Regions from separate parts of the Paenibacillus sp. FSL M7-0134 genome, predicted to be linked through region 3. Evidence: predicted binding sites of a transcription regulator. Region 3 holds the regulator's gene; each other region holds the start of a gene.
What was found. The regulator LexA, encoded in region 3, represses DNA repair genes until DNA is damaged. The targets are predictions, from matches to a motif close to CGAACATATGTTCG.

Region 1 (5,530 bases), 1.7 Mb from region 3:
TCTATGAAATTTACATAAACGATAAAACGGAAGGCCAAGTTGCCAAGGAACTACATATTACACAACAGGCGGTGAACAAATGGAAAAAGAAGGCACTTCACGATTTATGTCAGATGATGAGTTTATGAAATTAGTAGAACTTGCCCAAACCAAATCCGATGTAGAGGCTATGAATGCAATTTTTCAATATTTCGATCCAGATATTAAACGATTAAGTAAATTTATCCGTATGCCAAAAGAAGATGCCATCCAGAGTATGAAAACCGAACTTCTTGAGTTTATCATGAAAAAATAAGAGTCCTTGGCGATAAGCTGCTTCCGGTTACTCTACTGGAGGCAGCTTATTTAGCTTTTGCTGTGGTTGAGGTCTGTTGTAAAATAAATCCAACACACTCCTCAACTCTTATTTTTCCTTGCCCATATTTCGGATATTATATTGGATAAACCAGCGGGGTATTCCAATATATATTCTAAGGGGCTCAGAAGGGGAATTTCTTTATCCAGAAAAAAATGCATGTTCAGGTTGTGTAGTTACAGCCCCCAACTCCTACATATGTGTAGGGGATAATCGGAGCAAAGCACATGAATAAGAGAAGATTCATGTCTTCGTAATTTTCACGATTTGGTTGTAATTCACAGCCTTAAATCACCTACATAAGTGAATGAGAATTGAAGACTGATATCAAATAAATGTGGAGCCATTTAGATGTCAGCGACTCCATCAATTCCTCACAAAAAATCAGGAGGTTGATATATTATGGCAAGATCACGAGAGTATGCAGCAACAGTAACGGCAAGTCCGTATCAATTACTAAAAATGAGTGAAGCACAACGTGTCGCATTAGAGAGCGGTAATTTCAGAGGTGGTTCTGCCAACACAGCTGCAATCGTAGCAGGGCTGACAGGAATAACAGCTACGGTTCTGGGGCTGGTCTTCGTTGCAAGTACACCAGTAGGGGTAGCAATGGGAATTGCTTCCCTCGCCTCTACGCTATTTGCCTCAGGCACGGGTTCGACAGTCGAAAATGTCATTAGCGACGGTATTGCGGGCATTGATAAAATCAACACTCAAATTGCCCTTTACGGTGGAAGATACGATCTTTATCAGATTAAATTCCCGTTCCTTGAGTACACTCTACAAGACGGTACCGTTATCCGTTTTATTTCGGGTAATGGCGTTGTGCAAAAAGCACACTCCGGAAATGGATGGGAAGTTTTCTAAGACTGATTCCTAAATAACTGAGAAAAAGGTCGGTTGAGTTTGACAACCGACCTTTTTTCATACAAACTAACTACTCCTTCTGGAAAAGTTTATCGATTGAATTTTTGAACGAGTGGTAGTCGAATTCGTTTGTTATCATATATTCCTGCCTATAATTTTTTTCCTGATTAAAGATAGATACTAACTTATTATTCTTAAATGTAATTTCATACTTCAATGTTGAATCCTGATTGCTTTTCGGGCGGATGATAATAGTATAGTAAAAAGGAACTTTATCCCCGTTATTCATTCCGCTTGTTTTTTTAAGCTCAATGCCAGATAATTGATCCAAAATTGCTTTAACTCCACTCTTTTCCATCACATGCACGTTATAATCGACTGGTTCATTAGTAATTTTAGTGTGCGTTCTTATAATCTGAAGATAGACATTATCCATATCGACCTGATCCAACACAGCTTTTTGAATAGAGGTATTTAAATTCAAAAAATAATAAGTGCCATAAATGCCCCATGCTAGTACTAAAACAATAACAACTGCAATCTTAATAGTTCGATTCTTCATCAATTCACTTCCTTATTTTTTAGTATGATTTCTTTAAAAAGTATAAAATGAGAAAATAGGATTCTCCGATTAAAAAAAGCAACTTATGCATCCATGTTTCTTGTGACATAAATAAAAATAGAACAATTTCGACTGAAATCATAACCATAATCACTTCTACAATCGTATCGGTTACATTACTGGTCCTATGATTATTCTGGTATTTTTCGTACAACGTCCGGCCAATCAAACGGATAGCGTATATACCCATCAACCAGTCATAAATATAATGGGTGGATTATTATATACAATTCACACTGTTAATGTAGCCAAGAAAATTATTAAAATAAGGAAATTTGGATTCTTTAGCATGTTCTCTCCTCTCACTGTATTTACAATTATTATACAATAACTACATACATATTCCATACTCTGGTATTTAGATTGTCTAGGTTTTTTGGGGCTTGTTTTACTTGTTAATATCGGCATTGGTTTGCGGCATAAAGATTTTAAATATTTCCCTTACCTTGTATGACACTTACTCTATCGCCAAAAAGGAAAAAATTATAATGAATATACTAAGGACTTTCGTGATATATTCACAAGAACAAATGTTCTATATTGAGAGGGGGTACAGCATGATTGACTACTCAAAACTTCCCCATCACGAGGTCGCCTGTATTTATTGCCAGTCTTTTATGCTTCCATTGAAGCTGTAGACAGAGGGCTCGGCCCACTTACTACCCTCTTAGCAGTTGTAGGCGATAAAAATCGCCCCGGCTCCGTAATTCTTGTGGCTTCTCCAGCTTTAAAAAACAATTCGGTATCCGGACAGGAAACCGACTATATGAAATCCCTCCCGATCCGCGTATCCAGATGGTAAATGCTCAGATGGGACTGTACCTGGACACATCTATGACTGTTACTAAATTACTAAACCAGTACGTACCGACTGAAGCTATTTCTACATATTCCGTTGATGAGAGTTGGATTACCTTAGATGCCACAGCACACCTACACGGGACAACACTCGAAGCAGTTCAACGTATCCAGAAAGATATTCTTATGCAGCTTAGATTACCGTCCGCAGCTGGAATCGGTCCGAACAAGCTCCTTGCAAAATTGGAGTTGGACAATTACTCCAAGAAAACAGGGATCGCAGAATGCACGTACCAGGATATTCCCCACCTGCTGTGGCCGCCGCTGGTGAAAGACATATGGGGGATTGAAAGAAAGATGAAGAAAAGGATTAATTCAACAGGGATTTATCAGCAAGAATATACAATTCGCTTAGCCCTTCTACAGAGCTACTCAATTTGTCTAAATGTAAAAAGCGACCTTCTATGGTCGCTTTTATATATTCGGCGTTACTCCCTTGTTTTATGCAGTACAGACCTTTGTACTATTCTTTTTTTAAGTCACTCCGTATGTACGAAATAGGAATCTTTTTTATCAGTCTTCCACATGGGTGATGTGGTACATTTTAAGGTTAATATAGGAAGACCATCGTTGCTGGAGAAACCTAGTTTATAAGTTTGATGGTAGTGATTCCCTAAAATATCTCTAAACGAAACGACTAGATTGAAGTTTTTATACACTATGTTTCGAACCGGCAATATCAATAACACCTTCATAGCTTCAGCAGCGGTAAACTTTGGACTCGCTTATTTTCACTATTCGTCTTCCGATTTTCTCTAAGTGTTTCGTTAAAAATAAATATGGTCACCGATCCGCTGAGGAATGCCCCGAACATACTTCCATAAAATCCAATCCAGTTGCTTGGTGGCAGTGGCTTTATCCAATTCGGTAGATCTATTGATAAGATCCCGTAAACAGCCATAGCTAAAGAAACACTTAAAGCTAGTAACAAGATAACCATCCATCGAATTAAAGAAAAACACTCTCCCTTTCCAATGGATTGTCTCAATTTTTTTGAAAAATGATGTTTTAACATAATTACCTCTTTCTAACATAAATTTTTAAATATATCTTACTGGAATGTACAATTAGATGCTACTTTAATATCATACCATTCAGAGAGACAGCCCCTGCCTCTCTTTTTGATCTCAGCAAATCAAATTGTGTAAATTTAGCCTATTAGCAAAGGCAAAATTAAAGATATATTGGTATTATTGGATCAAATAACGGAGGTGGACAGGGTGAAAACCACGGGAATCATTAGACCCTTGGATAGTTTGGGTCGTATCGTAATCCTTTAAAAGTATCCTGACTCTTCACAAAATTTTTATGCCGATTGGCGTAAAAATATCTAATTCTAAATAATAACCAATGAAAGACGGTATTTATAATGGATGAAATCATATCAGTTAAAGATCTCACCTACCTGTTGTCCGATCATCATACAATGGACAAAAATGTGGAGCTGCTACATCTCAAATTTACACAGCATGTATGGGACGAAATACTTCTTCTGTCTGATTACCTAAACGACACGGCACAAGTTATATACCAACAGCTGCAAGATGCTCGCTTTTTTTTAATGAACCTTTTGAATTAAGCCTAGAAAAGAAAAAATATATATCATTTTATACATAAATATACCTACATAACCAGCACTGCTGGATTCAATGAAGAATCTTTTCTTTCACTCTTCACAACTAAACGTGAGATTGATACCTACTGTTGATCCGCATGGTTGACCCACTATAATCAACATCAACTATAGTAACTTCCTGAATGGTCAAGTCAATTTTTCGTTTTTACGCCCTCTGCTAACCATCCCATGATATATCCCCCTGCAACCACCAGTTTTTCTGAGCCAGATGGATGATACACCCCACTTTTCCAACAAAAAAAGAACCAACACAAGCCGATATAATCGCCCGGGTTCTTCACGGAATTTTAGGGGTTTCTGCACGGCAATTTCAGATAATTCCAAAATAATTCAAAATTTTATTATATTCGCTAAAAAAAGAAAATTGATTCTATAAATTGGTTGTTATATTGATTTTGAGAACTCCTACCTTATATGTACGTATATGAACATAAGGGAGGAAATTTCCGATGGGTGCTATCGAAGATTACCGACGCGAGCTTTATAGAATTGCTTGGAGAATGCAGTATCGTACAAAACGAAATCGGAAACGTGAAATTTCTTTAGAATCCAAGCCTAATCTCTTTCAAACCTCGTTTTCGGAAGAATATGATAACAAAATAATGATGAAATCATACATTAATAGACTAAGGTCTGAGGTAGGCAAAAAGGTCATCTATGAAATTTACATAAACGATAAAAAGGAAGGCCAAGTTGCCAAGGAACTACATATTACACAACAGGCGGTGAACAAATGGAAAAAGAAGGTGCTTCACGATTTATGTCAGATGATGAGTTTATGAAATTAGTAGAACTTGCCCAAACCAAATCCGATGTAGAGGCTATGAATGCAATTTTCCAATATTTCGATCCAGATATTAAACGATTAAGTAAATTTATCCTTATGCCAAAAGAGGATGCCATCCAGAGTATGAAAACCGAACTTCTTGAGTTTATCATGAAAAAATAAGAGTCCTTAGCGATAAGCTGCTTCCAGTTACTCTACCGGAGGCAGCTTATTTAGTTTTTGCTGTGGTCGAGTTGGAATATACTCCTCAACTCTTCTCACATCTTGAGCATAATTTTAAATTATACAGGATAATCCAAAGGTTTATCCCAGGATCTATTCTAGCTAGAGGGGCTATTCAAATTTAGAGAGGGATTTTCTCGATCTAGAAAAAGTTCATATTCAGGTTGTGTAGTTACAGTCCCC
Region 2 (5,530 bases), on a different contig from region 3:
ACTGGGCTTTGGTCTTGCTCACATTGTGCTTGGACTTTTGGATATGTTCCGAACTCCAACACGAAGCCATAATTAGATATTTTGACCGTAAATGAAATAAAGGCGTTTTTGTCAGGAAAACTGGCAAGAACGCCTTTTTAGTCAACGGATTATTGGATTTTTGTAAATGACTAGCCTATAATTAGATATTGAACTTTGTTGTGGAAAGGAAAGTGAAACGATGGCTTCAGAAAATTCATTTGATATCGTCTCCAAAATGGATATGCAGGAGTTAACAAATGCGGTTCATCAGACGGAGCGTGAAATTGAAACTCGATTTGATTTCAAGGATAGCAAAAGTAGCCTTAAGCTTGAGAAAGAAGCTCTTACGATTGCATCGGAAGACGAATACAAGCTGAATGCGGTGATTGATATTTTGCAATCTAAAATGGCCAAACGAGGTCTGTCCCTTAAAAATGTGGAGTATGGCAAATTGGAACCCGCCTCTTTAGGTTCAGTGCGTCAGCGTCTTTCGCTTAAGCAGGGAATTGATCAGGATAATGCCAAGAAAATTAACATTCTTATTCGGGACTCCAAGCTAAAAGTTAAAAGTCAGATTCAAGGTGATCAAATCCGAGTGACCGGAAAAAACAGGGATGATTTACAGGCGATCATTCAATTGCTGCGTAAAGCTGATTTGCCATTGGAGCTTCAATTTACAAACATGAAATAAAGCCGTTTTCCCTCATACATTTTGTAGGAAAAAACGTTGCTTGATGTGCGGCAGGTTATTTTGACATGCGTTTTGTGCCATATTATACTTGTAACGAAAATGCAGACAATTCAGGTGTATAGCGCTCGTCGATAGCGATTTACATAGGATTGAATTTAATCCGAAAACTGCCATTTGTAATCAAGTACGATAATCAGGGGAGAGTGTGTTGTGAATTTACCCAACAGAATTACAATAACGCGGATTTGCCTTATTCCGGTGATGATGCTGGCTTTGCTGGTGGACTTTGATTTTTATCCGCCGCCGATTGAGATCGGAGCTTTCAAGCTGCCGTATAATCAGCTGATTGCGGCTATCATTTTCCTTGTAGCAGCCAGCACGGATGGTCTTGACGGATATTTGGCACGTAAAAATAATATGGTCACCAATTTGGGCAAGCTGTTGGACCCCCTTGCTGATAAGCTTTTGGTAACCGCCATTTTGGTTTCCTTGGTAGAAATGGGAAAAATCGATTCGTGGATTGTCGTTGTGATTGTTAGCCGTGAGTTTGCGGTTACGGGTCTGCGTCAGATTGCCTTACTGGATGGTTCTGTGGTTGCTGCAAGTAATTGGGGCAAATTGAAGACGATCATCCAGATCGTTGCTATTGTAGCGTTGCTCATTAATAATTTCCCGTTTGTTTTTCTTGGTATCCCGTTTGATTTAATAGCGATATGGGCAGCGGTGTTGATCACCATTTATTCGGGTATTGATTATTTTGTGAAAAATATCCACTTGCTGAGCTCCTCCAAAGTTTAACAGGATAAATTTTATGGAAACAGCAATAGGGACTAAACTTATTGCTGTTTCTTTACATAATTCCCATAATATTCGCAGTACAGGAGGAAGAATTGATGAAAGCTGAAATAATTGCAGTAGGTACAGAGTTATTGCTCGGACAAATAGTGAATACAAATGCTCAATATTTGTCACAAGAGTTGGCTACAATCGGAATCGATGTATATTTTCAGACTGTAGTTGGCGATAACATAGATCGGCTTCAGGAAGCGATAAGAATTGCTCAGAAGCGTGCGGATATTATTTTGTTTTCCGGTGGTCTGGGACCGACTCAGGATGATTTGACGAAAGATGCGATAGCGTCTGTATTGGGGCGAAAATTGCACATAGATCGTCTTGCAATGGACAAGCTAGATCAGTTTTTCCGTAACCGTGGGGTAGAAATGACCGAGAATAACCGCCGGCAGGCGCTTTCTATTGAAGGCGCTACTCCGCTTGAAAATGAGACAGGGCTAGCTGTGGGCGACGCAATTGCACAGGACGGTAAATTTTATGTAGTTTTGCCTGGACCGCCTAAGGAACTCAAACCCATGTTTGCAAACCAAGCGAAACCTTGGTTGCTTCAGCAGGCATTGAGCGGTGAGGAAATGCCAATTTATTCAAAAATGCTAAAATTTGCAGGGATCGGTGAGTCAGCTCTTGAAACCCATTTGTTAGATCTGATCCAATCCCAGACAGACCCCACGATTGCTCCTTATGCCAAGGAAGGGGAAGTCACGATCCGTATATCCACCAAGGCGGCCAGCGAAAGTGAAGCACTAATTAAGCTGACGGCTACGGAAGTAGAAATTCAGCAGCGTCTTTCGGAATATATGTATGCAAGTGAAGATGTTACGCTGGAGAAGGTTATCGTAGATCTAATGGCCAAACGCGGGCTCACTGTGAGTGCGGCAGAAAGCTGTACAGGTGGAATGCTGATGGAACACATCACTTCTATACCTGGCAGTGCTGTTATGTTTCAAGGTGGCATCGTGTGCTATTCCAATGAAATGAAGATGAAATTACTCAACGTGCCTTATGATTATTTGGAAGGGGATCAAGCGCCAGGTGCAGTGAGTAAGGAAGTAGCCCTTGTGCTTGCAGAGCAGGCGAGAATGATCATGGACAGCGATTTTGGACTTTCAGTTACTGGTGTTGCCGGGCCTGGGTATTCCGAACGGAAGCCAGTCGGTTTGGTGTATATTGGCATTGCTGAACGCGACAAGGAAACGGAAGTACATGAACTGAGACTGAGTGGTAACCGTGAAACAATCCGACTGCGATCAGTCAAAGCAATCCTGTACAGATTGTGGCGCAGGCTGGTAGAGAACGAGAAACTCTCTTAAACATCTATGTACAGTGTGGGTCGTAGAGTTGTTTTAGATAGATATTCATGATATAATCATCTTATCGGAAGAACCGTTGCAAAGCCTTTTGCCAGCGGTTCTTTTTTTGTTTTAAGAGACAGGTGTAATTGTAGAAGAGAGCTGTGTGAACAAAAAAACGAATGTATGTTCGAAAAAATGCTTGGCAAGCGTGTCAAAACAAGGTATTATTAAAGTACAAACAATGAAGGATGTGAGTTTATTGTCAGATCGTCGTGCTGCGCTGGATATGGCGCTCCGTCAAATAGAAAAGCAATTTGGTAAAGGTTCCATTATGAAGTTGGGTGAGTCTACCCACATGCAAGTGGAAACGATCCCCAGTGGTTCGATTGCTTTGGATATTGCGTTAGGAACGGGCGGCTTTCCAAGAGGCCGGGTTATTGAAATATACGGACCGGAATCATCCGGTAAAACGACAGTAGCTCTTCACGCTATCGCAGAGGTGCAAAAAACAGGCGGACAAGCCGCCTTTATCGACGCCGAGCATGCGCTTGATCCGTCGTATGCAAGCAAGCTGGGTGTCAATATTGATGAGTTGTTACTATCGCAACCAGATACAGGAGAGCAGGCGCTTGAGATTGCCGAAGCTCTTGTACGTAGTGGAGCAGTAGACATTGTAGTTGTTGACTCCGTAGCGGCACTTGTGCCCAAGGCAGAGATTGAAGGCGAAATGGGAGATTCCCACGTTGGTCTTCAAGCACGTTTGATGTCTCAGGCATTGCGTAAGCTTTCTGGAGCCATTAATAAGTCGAAAACCATTGCTATTTTTATTAACCAGCTACGTGAAAAAGTAGGTGTTATGTTCGGTAACCCTGAAACAACACCAGGTGGACGTGCCTTGAAGTTTTACTCTACGGTACGTTTGGATGTTCGTCGTATTGAAAGTTTGAAAATGGGTAACGACATTGTGGGTAACCGCACACGTATTAAAGTCGTGAAGAACAAAGTTGCCCCTCCTTTCCGTCAGGCTGAGGTAGATATTATGTACGGTGAGGGCATTTCCAAAGAAGGTAGCCTGATCGATATCGGTACGGAGCATGACATTGTCGACAAGAGCGGAGCCTGGTATTCCTACGAAGGTGAGCGCCTTGGTCAGGGACGTGAGAATGCTAAGCAATTTTTGAAGGAAAATCCGAATATTGCTAGTACGATCGAACAAAAAATTCGGGTGGCCAGCAATCTGATTACGACGGTTGCTCCGCCTACAGAAGAAGAGTTGGCACAGCAAGCGAAGGAAGAACAGGAATTGTTGGAGCTTGAATAAAGCTCGGTGAATCCTGGTTTGTGAACTGGGGCCAGGGTTATGGCACCGTCCGTTTGAATAGCATGATTCTGATGCCCTGCACAGTTGTGCAGGGCATTTTTGCATCAACTAGAGTCTGCTTTGTCAGTGGAATCTAACTTTTGCGTAGCAGGTGTTCAAAGGCTGCTTTCGTGAATTTCAAAGTGAGGGAAATATATTGCAGTTGGACGATGAAGATGAATACACTTCGGAAGCAAATAAGCAACAAGGGATTTCTCTTTTTCCGGATCATGAGGAATTGATGATTACTAGGGTAGAGCAGGGACAGGGACGCAAACATGGAAGGTATATCATACATTTTGGTCCTTATTCACTGTCTGTATTAGAAGATGTAATGATCAAGTACAATATGTTCAAAGGAACGTCATTTGATAAAAAAGAACTGGAAGATATCGTTCTGGCAGATGAAAAGCAACAGGCTTATGTACTTGCGCTTCGCTATTTGGGGCGAAAGCCTCGCACACGTCAGGAAATTGCCCAGCGTTTAGCGCAAAAAGAACTGGATCAGTCTGTTATTGACGAAGTAATGGTCCGACTCCATAGGGAACAACTCGTAGATGATGATTTATACGCCCGTCAATGGGCAAGGCAGCGCATAACAAGCCAACGTAAGGGGAAGATGTGGGTTAGGCAAGAACTTCGTCAGAAGGGCATCTCTAAAGCCTCTATTGGCGAAGCGTTAGGTGAGATCACCGATAATGAGGAGTGGGAGAGCGCTTTGACGGTCGGACGTAAGAAATGGAATCAGGTACGTGGTGATATAATGGAGAAAAAAAGGAAAACATACCCTTTTCTCATGAGACGCGGATATTCGGGGGATATGACACGCCGTGTAGTCAATCATCTCACTGCGACCGAGCATGACGCTGCTTCAGATGACGAGGAATTGTTGCAGTGGGAGGAATAGTTGCCAAACGGCTGCTGAACCTTTGGCTAGTATGAACGGATAGGATGAGCTAGTTATTACATGGAAAGCTGCATGGTAGTCTACTAATGTTTGCATTCCCTTGACAATGCCATTTGTCAAATAATAAAATATATATGAAACGATACTTGTGGAACGCCCTTTTTCCTTCCAAAAAAGCGGAATCCACGGTGAGTTCTCATCGCCAAATAACAAGTGATGCCGCTATGCCAGGCGGAATTGTACATGTGAAAGCATGTGCATATGAAATGAAACGACCTTGTGTCGTTGTCTTAGTTTGACGATCAAAGTAAATGTGACAATTGCAAAAAGTCCCAAGGAATGCCTTGGAGGAACCAACGGGGAGGTGAACAGTATGATGACTGCGATCTGGTTCGTTCTCGTTGCTG
Region 3 (5,530 bases):
CTTCACTTTAATGGAGAATCAAAAGATCGTCGCAATCCGCTTGTTCATCGAAGAAAATGGCTGGATTGCCGAACCGTATGAAGATCCAACCTTCATTAAAGCATAATTACGAATTTATCCTTGTGTGAATAAAAAAACTCCCTCTGCTCTGTAACAATAGCGAAGGGAGTTTTCTTAATACTCGTTTCTAAAGACTATTGATTTCTTACTTTAACGATTGAATAATTCCGTCCAATTCAGACAGATGCTTGATTTGGAACTTCGGCTTGATCTCTGTGGTATTCGTTTTAGTGTTTCGGTTCACCCAGACCGAGTGTACACCTGCTGCCAACGCTCCTTGAATATCAGTCGTCAGTTTATCTCCTACCATTAAAGCATGTTCAGGCTCAATACCAAGAAGCCCCAAAGCATGCTGGAATATAGACGGATCAGGCTTGCCTCGACCAAATGAACCTGAAATGACAACATGATCAAAGAAAGGAGCTAATTGAGGAACTCCATCCAGTTTCTCCTGTTGTAGATCAGGGGAGCCATTTGTCAGCAATAACAGCTTGTAATGTCCCTTCAATTGTTCTAGAATCTCGAACGTTTCTTCATATACATGTGGACGCGCGCGTCTTTCCGAAGCAAATTGGGTAGCCAGCTTTTCCGCCAACTTCTCATTATCTATCCCTAGTTGCTGGAGTCCTCTGCGCCATGATTCCTTTCGATAAACAGGGGCCAACTGTTCCAATTGGCGGAATTCAGGTTGCTCACCTGCTGTAAAATTCGCCCACAATCCTTCAAACGGATTAATGCCGATCATTTGAGTAAAACTAAAGGTTTCATAGGATTCATACAAAGCGCGTGCTTCCTTACGTACGGCTTCCTCCAGAGTTTTTGGATCAACGCCTGCTTCACGGGAGCCTGTTTGACACGCTGCATCAAATGCCTCTTCTACACTACGTTCATCCCACAAAAGGGTATCATCAAGATCAAACATTACCGCCTGAATCGTCATCTGAATTATCCACTCTCTTTCCACAGTATATGTACGCCTATTTGCTTGATTAAGCATTTGAATCGTTATGTGTGCCCATATTAAGCAAGCGGCCGCAGCATGTTATATGAAATAACATCATACGGCCTTTGTTACAGAGCTACAGGCTAAATCAGTTATTTCTTGTCTACCTGTATCTGATTGGATAGCGCAAACTTCTCAAGTCGCTCTGCAATGGCATCCGTGTCATAGCGACCTAATGATTTTGTGAAAATAAAATTACCACCCTTACCTTTTCTTTCAACGGTTACGTAACCCTTTTCAATCTTGATGGCTTTCATGTCCCCTGCCGTCATTGGACGTTCTCTACCACCTTTCAGCATATAGAGAGTATCCTTTCCCACTTTCAAATAAGGACGACGGATGAAAAAGATAACAGCCAGCATCAAGTACAGGCCGAATACAAGCCAATCCATCCCTCGCATACCGGTCTTAGTCAAAAAGTAACTCATAAGCATGTACAATACAGAAAGACCAGCCAGCATAATTGGCACAGTAATGTTACGGCCACGGAAAATATCCATTGTAGAACCTGCGCCGCTAATGGTTTGAATGCCTTGCTTTTTGCGCGATTTATTTAAATGCGCTGTGTTTTTGCGTACTTTTCTTTCAAATGATCGGGCCATCTCTCAATTCCTTCCCAGATATATTACATTAAAACAATTGCCTCAAAGCTGATCTATATAGATACCATAAAAGGTACCTAAAACAAAAGGCAAATTGCAGGCTTGGGCACTTTAACAACATTAATGCTTCAGCCCGTCATTTCCTTTCGATGTATCATCGTCCACAAATTCAATCGTCTCAAGCTGCTGCCGAAAATTACGGCGAATGTTACCTAAATAAATTTCCCGAAGATTGGCGCGCTCTGTGGCTTCCTCTTCCGTCAAACCCTCGGATTTTGCTTTGCGCGCTAATTCATTAATGCGCTGTACCAAGCTGTCTATATCCAAATTGTGTCCCCTCCATAAAAGCAAAGATATAATACACTTTGACATGTAGAAAAGAGCTTGTCAAGGCTCCCGTATTACGCTCCCTGACAAGCTCTAATAGTCTATAGATCAGAAGTTAGGAAGCTTGAGTACCTGACCTGCCTGCACTCCCCGATCCTCCAAACCGTTAATCCGCACAATTCCTTCTATATATACCCGTGTATCCATTCGTTCCGGTTTATGATTTGCGGCAATCTCCCACAACGTATCCCCAGGTTGTACGGTCAGTTTAGTCACTTCTTCCTTGGAAGCTGAAGGTGCCGCGAAAACTGTAAGTACACCTGCCCCTGCAATCCAAGCAACAATCACTATAATAAGAAGCTTAAGTAAAAGAGTATTGGTAATAATCTGCATAAAACGTGCCCTACCCTCTTTTCGAGTCTCCTGTAAATTTTCTAAATTCATCGGAAAAATACTTTGATAAGTGCTATATTTCATCATTGGCTGTGTCCTCCAAACGTTTGTTCTTATGTTTTCACAATATAACACGAACATTTGTTTTGTTCAATAGAAAAGAGAACAAAAGTTCGTAATTATTTTTAGGGATTATTTAGAACTTATGTTTGTACGAACGGAGGTTCTATGCTATAATTTTCCCAAACGTTACTAAATGGGGTTGATACGGTATGTCTAAGATTTCGAGCCGCCAGCAGGCCATTCTTGAATTTATCCGCAATGAAGTGCGTCTAAAGGGATACCCCCCTTCTGTACGCGAAATAGGCGAGGCTGTCGGATTAGCCTCCAGTTCTACGGTTCATGGTCATTTGGATCGTTTAGAGAAAAAAGGACTCATTCGCCGCGATCCTACAAAACCACGGGCTATTGAGTTACTCGGTCAAGACGAATCGGATAACAGCAACTTGATTAATTACTCCATTAGTCGTGTCCCCGTCGTCGGCAAAGTAACTGCTGGCCTTCCTATTACGGCGACAGAAAATATTGAAGATTACTTTCCTCTTCCCCAACACTTTGTTGGTGAGGATAAAATATTCATGTTATCTGTTGTAGGCGAAAGCATGATTGAAGCTGGTATTGCTAACGGAGACTATGTAATCGTACGTCAGCAGCAGACCGCTGATAATGGTGATATTGTTGTAGCTATGACAGATGAAGACGAAGCTACAGTTAAAACCTTCTACAAAGAAAAGGATCATATCCGGCTTCAACCTGAAAATCCAGCCTTTGAACCGCTTCGCCTGACACACGTCAGCATTTTGGGCAAGGTTGTAGGACTCTTCCGGGACTTCCACTGATTTCTCGTTCTTTCTTCCCCGTTATTCTATCCACTAATACAAAACCGGCTGCCTAGGGCAAGCCGGTTTTGTATTGCTATTATGTTTATTATGTATCTCACAACTATTTCATTTCAGCAACCTATCCCTATTTTTTCTACTAAAAATCAGCCTCCTCATCTCAAATAATCCCCCACTGACCTTGAGCAGCTATACTGTCATGGGCAAAACTAATAGATCTTTCTTTGTTTTAGATAAATATGGTATATTAATTACTTATAGCTCTGTAGGAGGAATTAAATGAAAAAAATTATAATTTCAGCGTTTGTTGTGATATTTATCGCCATAAGCTGTGTAGTTCCAACAATGGATCATTTGAATGCAAAAGAGAACTCCCACATAACAACCTATGACCATATTAAGTATATACAAATACTTATCCATTTCAGGTATTTAGAAAAGCAACTCGAAGCTGTAATTTTCGAAAGAAATAATTATCCAGAAGACAGCCAAGAATATAAACAGCTCTCTGAACAACTGAATCATATTCTTGCTCAAGAGGCGTACTACGAGAAAAAACTTAACACTCTTAATAGTAAATAATTTTCATACTAACTGCCTATTATCTTTATCTACACTATTAGACTCATGCCGACCTGCCTGTAACATTCTCCTGCAACGTAAAGTTGAAAAGGCGAAGACAGGTTCGCATGAGTTTTTTTATTATCCATTAGGAATATAGGTACTAGCTTCTTTTTGCTTTTAATAGATTTATGCTGATACATTACTATCACAATTGACATATGTATATAGCAGAACTAAGCAAAGGAGATATGCAGATGATCAGAAATAGAGTTAAAACGTATAAGCATCGCATCGGGAAAAACAGATATCTGGTCGTTAAAGTCTTTCAAGCCGCAGCTGCTAAAACAGGAAGCGGAAATGCACTAGCAACCAATGCCTTGAATATCAAAATTTCCAAGCGTAAGCATAAACGCCACTAAGATTTAACCGTACCTTCATTTCTTGAAGGGAGGTGATATTATGAGCAGAAGACATTGCAAACGTGATTTAAGAAGAAGAAGATTAAACATCCGTTCCACTCAAAGAGCCATTGCGCGTGCAAGAGGTAACGCACTGGCTGTTAATCTGTTTAGCGTAAATGATAGACAACGCAGACGTTAATAAACGTTTTCAAGCAAAAGCGGGAAGGATTCTTCCTGCTTTTTTTGTGTTAAACGATACACCCAACTCCTAAATCCCATAGAACTGCTAAATTCAGTTGCCTTCCTTTTAAATACCATACATATTCAACTATGCTTTCCACTGGTTAAAACAGAAGCGAAATGGTACCCAGTCAAAAGCAGCAGCATTCTTGACTCAAATACTTTGTGTACAACTGACCACACCTATAGCCCTCAAACTTGCTTCAGCTTTTTTCACTTAAGTATTCCGGCTGTATATCCGTCCATGGTTTGTACGTTGCTGCATTGTTTGCTCAATTTTTTATTTTAAAACTTTATAAGGCCCCACTTGCCCACCACCGTATTCCACAAACTCCATCATATCCTACTCAACGGCTGGACTACAGATGCTCTTATCTGACTTAATGCAGCTGAAAACAATTCGATATTGGATCAACACTTCATATGTATGATTCATGTTGATCAACTCGACAATTCATTCTGGATAAGCGCTAAAAATCCTTCTCTAAATAATCATACCCTTACATGATTATTTAGAAAGCTAATATCCGACACATAAAGATAAAATACAACAAACAAAGACAAGAAAAAATTTCTCTTCACAACCAATGAACTATGTACAAATACATTACACATGTATAACATTAAATACAAATACTAGAAAGGTGGTAACAATTAATGAAAAAAGTATCTTTACTAGCATCAGTAGCAATGCTAATCTCATCTGTAGCTTTTGCTGCACCTTCTTTTGCAGATCAGGTCACAAGTGACACTTATAGTTCATTACAAGACTCAAATAGAAGTATAGAGTCTGTTACGCCTTTTGCTAATGTTGAATATGTCGTTACTGTAAATACGGCCAATCTCAAAGATGCCGGAACAGACTCGAACATCTCTATAACTCTGTATGGTTCTAATGGAGATTATGCTACCGCTACACTCAATGGTAGCTTTGAACAAGGAGATTCCGATACAACAAGAATCAGCACTAGTAACCTAGGTGACATCAGAAAAATTACTATTAGAACTGATGGATCTGGGTATAAACCAGGTTGGAAAATC

Region 1: NSQ58_RS06440 (Y-family DNA polymerase) is a predicted target of LexA. The motif match lies at 2,368-2,381, and genes of this name have one in related genera.
Region 2: recA (recombinase RecA) is a predicted target of LexA. The motif match lies at 3,033-3,046, and genes of this name have one in related genera.

The regions. Positions count from the first base shown of each region.
Region 1 is NZ_JBBOXV010000001.1:1,465,471-1,471,000, reverse strand. Features, by position in the region: gene NSQ58_RS06460 (hypothetical protein) at 1-128, shown strand, start outside; gene NSQ58_RS06455 (helix-turn-helix domain-containing protein) at 80-295, shown strand; gene NSQ58_RS06450 (hypothetical protein) at 758-1,222, shown strand; gene NSQ58_RS06445 (hypothetical protein) at 1,293-1,784, opposite strand; gene NSQ58_RS06440 (Y-family DNA polymerase) at 2,589-3,203, shown strand; gene NSQ58_RS06435 (hypothetical protein) at 3,394-3,717, opposite strand; gene NSQ58_RS06430 (helix-turn-helix domain-containing protein) at 5,072-5,287, shown strand.
Region 2 is NZ_JBBOXV010000002.1:1,810,892-1,816,421, forward strand. Features, by position in the region: gene NSQ58_RS23955 (hypothetical protein) at 1-76, shown strand, start outside; gene NSQ58_RS23960 (YajQ family cyclic di-GMP-binding protein) at 221-712, shown strand; gene pgsA (CDP-diacylglycerol--glycerol-3-phosphate 3-phosphatidyltransferase) at 923-1,510, shown strand; gene NSQ58_RS23970 (competence/damage-inducible protein A) at 1,606-2,874, shown strand; gene recA (recombinase RecA) at 3,116-4,177, shown strand; gene NSQ58_RS23980 (regulatory protein RecX) at 4,374-5,123, shown strand; gene rny (ribonuclease Y) at 5,497-5,530, shown strand, end outside.
Region 3 is NZ_JBBOXV010000001.1:3,209,378-3,214,907, reverse strand. Features, by position in the region: gene NSQ58_RS14490 (1,2-dihydroxy-3-keto-5-methylthiopentene dioxygenase) at 1-106, shown strand, start outside; gene NSQ58_RS14485 (HAD family hydrolase) at 206-1,000, opposite strand; gene NSQ58_RS14480 (hypothetical protein) at 1,156-1,665, opposite strand; gene NSQ58_RS14475 (DUF896 domain-containing protein) at 1,786-1,992, opposite strand; gene NSQ58_RS14470 (LysM peptidoglycan-binding domain-containing protein) at 2,101-2,469, opposite strand; gene lexA (transcriptional repressor LexA) at 2,658-3,284, shown strand; gene NSQ58_RS14460 (hypothetical protein) at 3,564-3,866, shown strand; gene NSQ58_RS14455 (hypothetical protein) at 4,103-4,267, shown strand; gene NSQ58_RS14450 (hypothetical protein) at 4,308-4,448, shown strand; gene NSQ58_RS14445 (PLAT/LH2 domain-containing protein) at 5,147-5,530, shown strand, end outside.